DNA from 3 places in the Liquorilactobacillus hordei DSM 19519 genome. Region 2 is predicted to be linked to each of the others. Evidence: predicted binding sites of a transcription regulator. Region 2 holds the regulator's gene; each other region holds the start of a gene.
What was found. Region 2 encodes NrdR, which represses ribonucleotide reductase genes. Its sites were predicted from a motif close to ACACNATATATNGTGT; they were not measured.
Positions count from the first base shown of each region.

Region 1 (3,169 bases), 920 kb from region 2:
TTAAGTAGACAACTCCAGCACCTTGACGTTGTCCTAATTGATTCGAGTAAGAAAAACTATCTTCAAGTAACTTCATAACGGGTACAACCCCGGAAGCAGCACCTTGAATATTTTTGATAGGGGCACCAGCACCACGCAAATTACTAAGGGTAATACCAACACCACCACCGATGCGTGATAACTGCAAAGCAGAATTTATCCCACGGCCGATAGAATTCATATCATCTGTAACTTGAATTAGGAAACAAGAAACGAGCTCACCACGTCGCTTACGTCCCGCATTTAAAAAAGAAGGAGTAGCTGGTTGGTAGCGTTGATGAACAATTTCATCGGCAAGCGTCAAAGCCAGCTGTTCATCACCGTCAGCGAAGAATAATGCATTTGCTGCAACGCGATCAATGAAGCTTTCAAGATATAATTCATTGTCATTTGTTTTAAGTGCATATTGTGCATAAAACTTATATGCAGCCATAAATGTTTTGAAAGTAAAGTTTTGTTCTACGAGAAAAGAATATAATTGCTTGATAAATTGAAAATTATATTTTTCAATGAATTCTTTTTCTAAGTAATCGTTTTCTATTAAGTAGTTAAAGCGTTCTTCCAATGAGGAAAACTTCATTGAGTTTGGTTCAATATTTTCTTTCAAGAAAGCAGCGAGTGCTTCTTTGTCTTTATTTAGAGGGATTTGACCGTTTACTGGAATATTAATTTCATTATTTAAATCATAATAAGTCACATTAGTGCTATCTAGTTGTTTTAATGTCAATTTCATTCACCACTTTCTTAAAATTTTCGACATCCTTAGGAGTACCGCTGAATTCAAATGAATATACTAAAGGTACTTGATAATCATGGGCGATATCTTTTGCGGTAAAAATAAAAAGCTCGGCAAAATTTCGATTTCCTGTGCCTGCAACTCCAAGCAGATTTTGCCGATTAACGCTATAATTTAGGAAATCTTCCACGAACTCTGTTATTTCTTTTTCATAGGTAGGAACCACAAGTATGTAAGGTTCATTTACCGCAAAGAAAGGATTTGTTGGTGTGATTTCAACATTCGAAAGATTTAGTTTACTTACGAATCTACGTGTTTGTCCGGTAACGCTAAAAAAAACAATTTTCATTGTACAGCCAAATTTCTTAAAAGATCAGGGCGAAAACCATTGATAATTGGATCATTGTTGTCTTCAATAACAGGAACAGAACGGAATCCCTTTTCCTTAAGGTAATCAATATATTGTGGCTCAGTATTTATATTGTGCTCCTCAAATGAAATATTGTGCTCACTTAAAAACTTTTTTGTCATTTTGCATTGAATGCAATTATTTTTTGTATAGATTGATAAACTCATAACTAGCACCTCGCATTAATTTGTTGTATGATTAGTATACATCATTTATCAGAATAATCAAGAAACAAATACTATATATTGTGTTTGTTTCTTTTATTAATATACGATATATAGTGATTCTATGGAATGCTAAAGCCTTAAGCTTAATAAGGTTAGGATATAAAAAATTGATAATTATTGAAAAGGCAGGAACAAATGGAAAATTATTATTACTCAAAAAACCCAGAAGTTGTTCATGAAGAAAAGAAATGGGATTTTGATATCTTAGGGAACAAAATTAATTTTGTGACAGACAATGGTGTTTTCTCAAAGACAACTGTTGATTACGGTTCAAGGGCGTTACTTGATAATGTAAAAATTGAGTCGATGCAAGAAGGCAGGGTTTTGGATCTTGGCTGTGGATATGGACCAATTGGTTTAGGAATAGCGAAGAAAAACTCAAAGTTAATTGTTGATATGGTAGATGTTAATGAATTGGCTCTTTCACTAGCAAAAAAGAATGCAGAATTAAATGAAATTGAAAATGTTAATATTTGGGAATCTAGTGTGTATAGTAAGATTGAGCGGACAGACTATAATTTGATTGTCTCTAATCCCCCAATTCGTGCAGGAAAGAAGATTGTTACACAAATTTTGGCTGAAGCAATTAATCATCTTAGTGTGGGTGGCAGACTAGTTATAGTAATCCAAAAAAAACAAGGGGCGCCGTCTGCGAAGAAAACAATGGAAGAGGCATTTAACAATTGTGAGGTAATTGCAAGAGACAAGGGTTATTTTATTTTAGAAAGTATCAAAGGTGTTTAAAGTTGGAGGTAGATTTTGATTTTAAGTGATCTTCAAAAAGAATTCTTTATGAAAGAGGCCATCTATGAAGCAAAGAAAGCAGCCACAGTTGGTGAAGTTCCAATTGGCTGTGTGATTGTGATGGGCGATAAGATTGTGGGACGAGGACACAATCTTAGAGAACATGCGCAAGATGCAACGATGCATGCTGAAATATTAGCAATTCAAGAAGCAAATGCTTTTTGTAAAAGTTGGCGTTTGCCTGAAGCTCAGCTATTTGTAACGTTGGAACCGTGTCCGATGTGCAGTGGGGCAATTCTTAATTCAAGAATTGAACGGGTTTATTATGGAGCAATGGACCCCAAGGCAGGAACGGTTGGTTCGTTAATGAATTTGTTGGACGATCATAGGTTTAACCATCAGGTGATTGTTGAAAAAGGATGCTTAGAAAATGAATGCGCACAGATGCTCAAGTCTTTTTTTAGGGATATCAGATTAAAAAAGAAGAAATCAAAACGAAAAGACTAGCATTTTTTCAGTAATTCATGTATCATAGAATATGCCGCAAGGCCTTGGGACAATGTTGTCCTTGTGAACCGTGTCAGGTCCGGAAGGAAGCAGCACTAAGCTCGGTTCGGCATGTGTCTCAAGTTAATATGACATTTATCTCCCGACTGCCTTGTGGTCGGGAGTTTTTTTAAATTGCAAAAGATAGGAGTGTTAGCATGGGATATCAGGCCCTATATCGTGTCTGGCGACCACAAAAATTTGTTGATTTAGTCGGTCAAAAGATGATAACTCAAACTTTACAAAATGCAATTATGACCAAGCAAACGAGTCATGCTTATCTTTTTACTGGGCCGCGCGGAACGGGTAAAACCTCAGCAGCAAAAATTTTTGCAAAGGTAATTAATTGTCATAATCAAAAAGATGGCGAACCTTGTAATGAATGTGCAACTTGTCAAGCAATTACTGAAGGACGATTGAATGATGTGATTGAAATTGATGCTGCATCTAATAATAGCGTGGATGAAA
Region 1 covers NZ_CP049303.1:893,378-896,546, forward strand. The annotation lists gene nrdE (class 1b ribonucleoside-diphosphate reductase subunit alpha) at 1-772, opposite strand, end outside; gene nrdI (class Ib ribonucleoside-diphosphate reductase assembly flavoprotein NrdI) at 744-1,124, opposite strand; gene nrdH (glutaredoxin-like protein NrdH) at 1,121-1,351, opposite strand; gene G6O70_RS05510 (class I SAM-dependent methyltransferase) at 1,547-2,155, shown strand; gene tadA (tRNA adenosine(34) deaminase TadA) at 2,171-2,662, shown strand; RNA gene ffs (signal recognition particle sRNA small type) at 2,704-2,790, shown strand; gene dnaX (DNA polymerase III subunit gamma/tau) at 2,860-3,169, shown strand, end outside.
Region 1: a site for NrdR is predicted at 1,420-1,435, ahead of nrdH (glutaredoxin-like protein NrdH). Genes of this name have one in related genera too.

Region 2 (3,169 bases):
ATGGATGAGTAAGATAAATCCAGAGACGCCAGCAAGACATCTTGAGAAAAAGGAAATCAGCATTTTGCGTAACGCAATTATAGCTGAGCTAGCAAAAGCTGTAAAAGCTGGTGGAACGACTATTAGAAGTTATACAAATGCATTTGAAAACTCAGGAGAGTTCCAATTTGAGTTAAACGCCTACGGGAAAACAGGTGAACCTTGTAGTAGATGTGGCACATTAATTAAAAAGATCGTTGTTGCTCAACGAGGCACGCATTATTGCCCAAATTGTCAGAAGGTGGAGTAAGTGACATATATTCTTGGACTAACTGGAGGAATTGCGTCCGGCAAATCAACAGTCAGTCATTTTTTAAAAAAGTATGGTGCAAGGATTATTGATGGGGACCTTGTCGCACGCGAAGTTGTCCAGAAGAAGAGTGTTGGTTTAAAGCAAATAGTGAGTATCTTTGGTGAAGACTATTTGACGAATTCTGGTGAACTGAATCGCAAAAAATTAGGTAATCTTGTGTTTAATAATAAAGAAATGTTAAACCAGCTAACTGATATTACAAGTCCCTTAATTCACAAGCGAATTGAAGAACTAATTGATGAAGCAAAAGTGATAAAGTGTAGATTGTTGGTATTGGATAATCCACTACTTTTTGAAGGTAACTATGAGAAGTATTGTGATAGCGTCATGTGTGTGTGTGTACCACAAGAATTGCAAGTAAAGCGTTTGATGTCACGAGATGGATATGACAAAACACAAGCAAGACAACGAGTTTTGAGCCAAATGTCAAATGAAGAACGTTGTGCATTAGCTGATGTTTTAATAGATAACTCTAAACAAGTTGAAGAAACACTTAAGCAAGTGCTAAAATGGCTAGTGACAATGAATTTAGTGTAACTACAGAGGTATTATATATTATACTAAAGGTATAAAATGATGAGGTGAAAAATATGAGATGTCCCAAGTGCCATCATAATGGTTCACGAGTAGTTGATAGTCGCCCAGCAGATGATGGTCATGTAATTAGACGGCGTCGCGAGTGTGAAGCTTGTGGTTTTAGGTTTACGACATTTGAACGAATTGAGGTTACTCCGCTTTTGGTAATCAAGAAAGATGGGACGCGTGATGAATTTAATCGTGAGAAAATATTGCGTGGAATTATTAGAGCTGCCGAAAAGAGACCAGTTGGAATGGACCAAATTACACAAATTGTAGATGATGTTGAAAATAAAGTGAGATCACTTGGAGAAAGTGAAGTTTCTAGTCAACTAATTGGAGAATATGTGATGGGAATGTTGGCAGATGTCGATGAAATATCGTATATTCGTTTTGCAAGTGTTTATCGGCAGTTTAAGGATATGAGAGTATTCTTAAAAGAATTACAAGAAATGATGGCACGAGATAAAAAGAACCTTTCAAGTGACGATGATAAGCAGAGTGAATAAAGAAGGGTGTGAGTGAGATGGTTGTTGAAGAAAAAGATTTTACACCTAAGGATGGTTTCGTAGTGTATACAAGGAAAAAACTGTATGAGAGCCAACTAGAAGTAGTGTTAAAACTTTATCAACCATTGATTGGGACAGCAAGTTTTAGTCTGTATGCCCTTTTGCGTACAATGATACAACCTGATTTACAGCTCTCAAGGCGAAAGATGCATAGTGAGTTGTTTGATTTACTTGATATTGGGTTACAATCCTTTTATGAGGCCAGGTGTAAATTAGAAGCAATTGGATTGCTTAGGACATTTGAACAAAATGATGAACTTGGTAAATTAATAATCTATGAGATTCAAGAACCACAAGAACCTGAAAATTTTTTCACAGATGATTTGTTGCGGAGCTTATTGTTGGAGACTGTTGGAGAGCGAATTTTTAAAGAACTACAAACGTATTTCTTTTTTTCACCAATTAATAAGACGAAGGCCGTTGAAACCACTAAACATTTTTTAGAAGTTTTTACGGTACAGCCCCAAACATTGAATGAGGGTAGAAATCTGATAGATGCTAAGCAAGCACCAATGTATAAGTCCAAAATAAAACAAAGTTCTAACTTAGATGAGGAGTTCTTGAAACAGCTTATTGATCATTCCTTCATCGATAGCAAACAAGTTTTTGATAATTATCAACGATTAACAGCTGCAAATGCTGTGTATGGGCTTGATGAACTCGTGTTGTTGAATTTACTGGAGGAGGCTGCAAATATCGCAACAAATCAGGTAGACTTCGACTTATTTTGGAAGCTGGTTCATGATAAATTTTCAAAACAGGATTCTAAACCTGTGTTAGCTACGAATACCGATAAAAAAACTGAGAATACTGTAAATAAAAAGCAAAAAATAATGAAAAGCGAAGATCAAGAACTGCTAGATGCAAGCAAGGCCTATGCACCCGCGGAGTTTTTGCAAGAATTGAAACGTGAACAGGGTTCGTTTGTAACAAGTTCTGAAAGAAATGTTATTGAGTGGATTGTCCAAAAAAATCTATTTCAAGCGGACATAATAAATATTCTAATTCATTACATGATAGTTGATCGTGGAATGGCAACTTTGAATCGAGCCTTTTTTGAGGCGGTAATTGCTGATTGGAGTCAAAAAAAGATTAGCACACCTGAGGAGGCAATGATTCAGGTGCGGACTTTTAATGCACCTAAAAAAAATACAAAGTATGTACAGACAAAAGGCTATGTAGGCAAGAAGATTGTGCAAAAGGAAAAATTGCCAGAATGGGCAAAAACTGAGCATGTATCAGAAAATGAATCTACATGGAGCAAAGAAAAACAAGAACAACTGAAAAAAAGATTAAGTAGATTTAAGAAAAAAATTGACTAGTAAAGGTGGTGAGAAAATGAAGGATGTCGGTGAAGAGATGGCCCAACAACTCCGTAATAGGAATTGGATAAAAAATTATAAAGAACTGATTGATGAAGCTTTTGCCGATGAAGAGGTCAGAACTTTCATGGCTGAAAATCAGTTGACGCAGGCAGAATTAGCGCGCAGTGCTAGTAAAGTTTACGAATTTGTCAGTATAAAAAGACAAATTAAAAACGGTGAGGTTACTCCGGCACCTGGATATCAACCACAACTAGTTTTAAGTAACCACTTAATAGATGTTGCATATGTTCCCAGTGACGAGTTAATAAGGAGTCAGAAAAAAGCAGAGATCAGAGCGCGAGTTAGGA
Region 2 covers NZ_CP049303.1:1,810,962-1,814,130, reverse strand. The annotation lists gene mutM (DNA-formamidopyrimidine glycosylase) at 1-289, shown strand, start outside; gene coaE (dephospho-CoA kinase) at 290-889, shown strand; gene nrdR (transcriptional regulator NrdR) at 943-1,437, shown strand; gene G6O70_RS10015 (DnaD domain protein) at 1,455-2,819, shown strand; gene dnaI (primosomal protein DnaI) at 2,836-3,169, shown strand, end outside.

Region 3 (3,169 bases), 830 kb from region 2:
CACAATTATTTTTCAATTGTCTCACAATCTCAACTGTAAAGTCATGTGCTTCCTTATTCTTTTCCCAATCAGGACCATAAAATGCCGTGCCAACTTCATATAATCCTATATATCCAAGAGAAATCGTTGCTCGTCTATTTTTGAAAAGAGTTGAAACATTTTCACCTGGCTTAAGTCTCTTACCAAATGCACCATATTGATAAAGGATCGGTGCATTTTCTGGAATTGCTTGCTCTACTCTCTTCGCTTTAAAAACAAGTGCTTCTTTGCAAATTCCCATTTTTTCATTAAAAATCTTCCAAAATAATTCCTTATCACCACGAGACTCAATTGCAATTCTTGGAAGATTGAGTGTTACGACTCCTAGGTTCATTCTGCCAGAGTTAACTTCTTTTCCGTTCTCATCTTTCCAACCTTGTAAGAAACTACGGCATCCCATTGGAACTTTAAAACTTCCCGTTAGCTCCCTTATCTTGTCATACATCAAAATATCGGGATACATTCTTTTAGTCGCACATTCTACAGCTAATTCTTTAATATCATAATTAGGATCTTCAGGTTTTAAATTCAAATCTCTCTTCAAAGTAAAAACAAGTTTAGGAAAGATTGCAGTTCTCTTCTCTCTCCCTAGTCCTTTTATTCTAATCTGTAAAATAGCCCTTTGAATCTCTCGCTCAATCCAAGAAGTTCCTAAACCAAATCCTAGCGTTGTAAAAGGTGTTTGGCCCTGCGAAGAGAATAATGTATTTATTTCGTATTCAAGTCCCTGCATTGCATCGTAAATATCTTTTTTAGTCTTTTTCTTAGCAAATTCATGCAACTTATCTTCATCATCAATGTAATCCTTAGCATCAACTACATGCTTCTCAAAATTTCTTTTAGCAAAAGGTGCTAATAATTCATCCACTCGATTTGCTGAGCAGCCACCGTATTGACTTGAAGCAACATTAGCAATGATTTGAGCCATTTGAGCTGTTGCTGTTTGAATTGAATGTGGGCTCTCAACTTCTGCATTTCCAATTTTAAACCCATTAGTAAGCATTTCTTTAAAATCAATCAAACAGCAGTTAGTCATTGGACTCCAAGGGGTATAATCTAAGTCATGATAGTGAATGTCTCCACGTAAATGTGCCTTTGCAATATGCATCGGCATCATCTTTAATCCCAGTGTCTTACCAACCGCACCAGCAGTTAAATCTCTCTGCGTATTAAAAACATTACTATCCTTATTCGCATTTTCATGGACTAATTCTGGATCTTTAACTTGTAGTCTCTCCAACCTACTAGCAGGATTAGTCTGATCTTGCCAATACTCTTCATTTTTTTTATAAACATTTATGTAATCAAGAGCTTTGGTTTGGTAACCAGCTTCATTGAGCGCACTAATCACTGCACGATGAACTTCATGTGCATCAACTTCATCTGTCCTACCAATCACCTTTAAAATTTCTTTAATTAATGTTTTTTTATGCTTCTGCAGACCCATCTCGTCAAATATTATTTCAAGTTTGTAGGAAGCAAACCTCATCTTACTACCATCGCGCTTAATAAAATATGTTGGTTTTTTCACGTTCTTTTTTTCTTCTACATCTACACTCACAAATTTTTCCTCCCTACGGTTAATTCAATATATATATTGTATCCTCATAGGACATGTAATACAACTAATAGTGTTATCGAAATGAACGCACACTACATATTGTTTTTTAACTTTGTGATTCTTGTTACTATAAATCAATCAGCTTAAAATATAGCAAATCCTCTCCTGTAAGCAATTCAAAGTTAAAAGAAGATTTTAAAATTATGAAATGCATCTATCTAGAATACACAAAAGAGCCAAGTCAAAATTTTTTGACCTAGCCCCATATTACTCATATATATATCTTTAGATGAAACTACTTAAAAATTATTACATCTTAGCCTTATTTGATTAGTTCAGCAAATTCGCTAACCAACTGTTCATAGCGCTGTCCACTTGCAACGAATTCAATTTTTCGCCAGTCATCATGTTCATCGTCTTTTTCTAGGTTAATTACCAAGTGAGCGGATGGAATGTCTTCAGCAACAAATTGTGACCATTCAAGCACACTTACACCACTTTGGTTAAAGTATTCTTCAAGGCCTAAGTCACCCGCACCAACTCCTTCAAGACGATATAAGTCCATATGAAACAAAGGTAATTGTCCATCACGATATTCCTTAACTAAATTAAAAGTTGGGCTCTTCACATTCTTAGTAATTCCTAGCCCAGCAGCTAATCCTTTTGTAAAAGTTGTTTTGCCTGCCCCTAAATCGCCATTTAGCAAAATAATATCTCCAGATGTCAACAGACTGCTTAAAAGCTGAGCATATCTAATTGTTTCTTCTGCGCATCTAACACTAATTTTCATAAGAATTTACCTCTACTCACTTCTTATATTCTTATAAAGTTGCTTGCAATGCAGTAATAATTGCGACCTTGTATACATCATCTTCATTCGCACCACGTGACAAATCAGAGATTGGCTTATTTAATCCTTGTAAGATTGGACCAACTGCTTCAAAGCCACCAAAACGCTGAGCTATCTTGTATCCAATATTTCCAGACTGCAATTCTGGAAATACAAATACATTTGCTTTTCCTGCAACTTTAGAGTCTGGTGCTTTCTTTGCCGCAACAGATTCCACAAATGCTGCATCAAATTGCAATTCACCATCAATTTGTTCATTTGGTGCCAACTCTTTTGCCAAGGCTGTTGCTTTTGCTACCTTTGTTACCTCATCAGATTTAGCTGAACCTTTTGTTGAAAAGCTCAATAAAGCAACTTTGGGATCAATATCAAAGAGTCTAGCAGTTTGAATACTTTCAACTGCAATTTCTGCTAATTCCTGTTCACTTGGATTAATATTGATTGCACAATCAGCAAATAAGTATTTCTCATCATTTCTTGTCATCACAAAAGCACCACTTGTTCTTGTAGTTCCTGGCTTTGTCTTAATAATCTGTAAGGCAGGTCGAACCGTATCACCGGTTGGATGAACAGCACCCGACACAAGTCCATCTGCAACCCCAAGATAAACAAGCATTGTCCCAAAATAATTAACATCTTTTAACATACTTCTTGCTTGTTCTGCTGTATTCTTTCCTTTTCTTCTATCAACAAAAGCTGCCACCATCTCTTCAAACTTA
Region 3 covers NZ_CP049303.1:981,357-984,525, reverse strand. The annotation lists gene nrdD (anaerobic ribonucleoside-triphosphate reductase) at 1-1,600, opposite strand, end outside; gene tsaE (tRNA (adenosine(37)-N6)-threonylcarbamoyltransferase complex ATPase subunit type 1 TsaE) at 1,923-2,390, opposite strand; gene pta (phosphate acetyltransferase) at 2,422-3,169, opposite strand, start outside.
Region 3: a site for NrdR is predicted at 1,690-1,705, ahead of nrdD (anaerobic ribonucleoside-triphosphate reductase). Genes of this name have one in related genera too.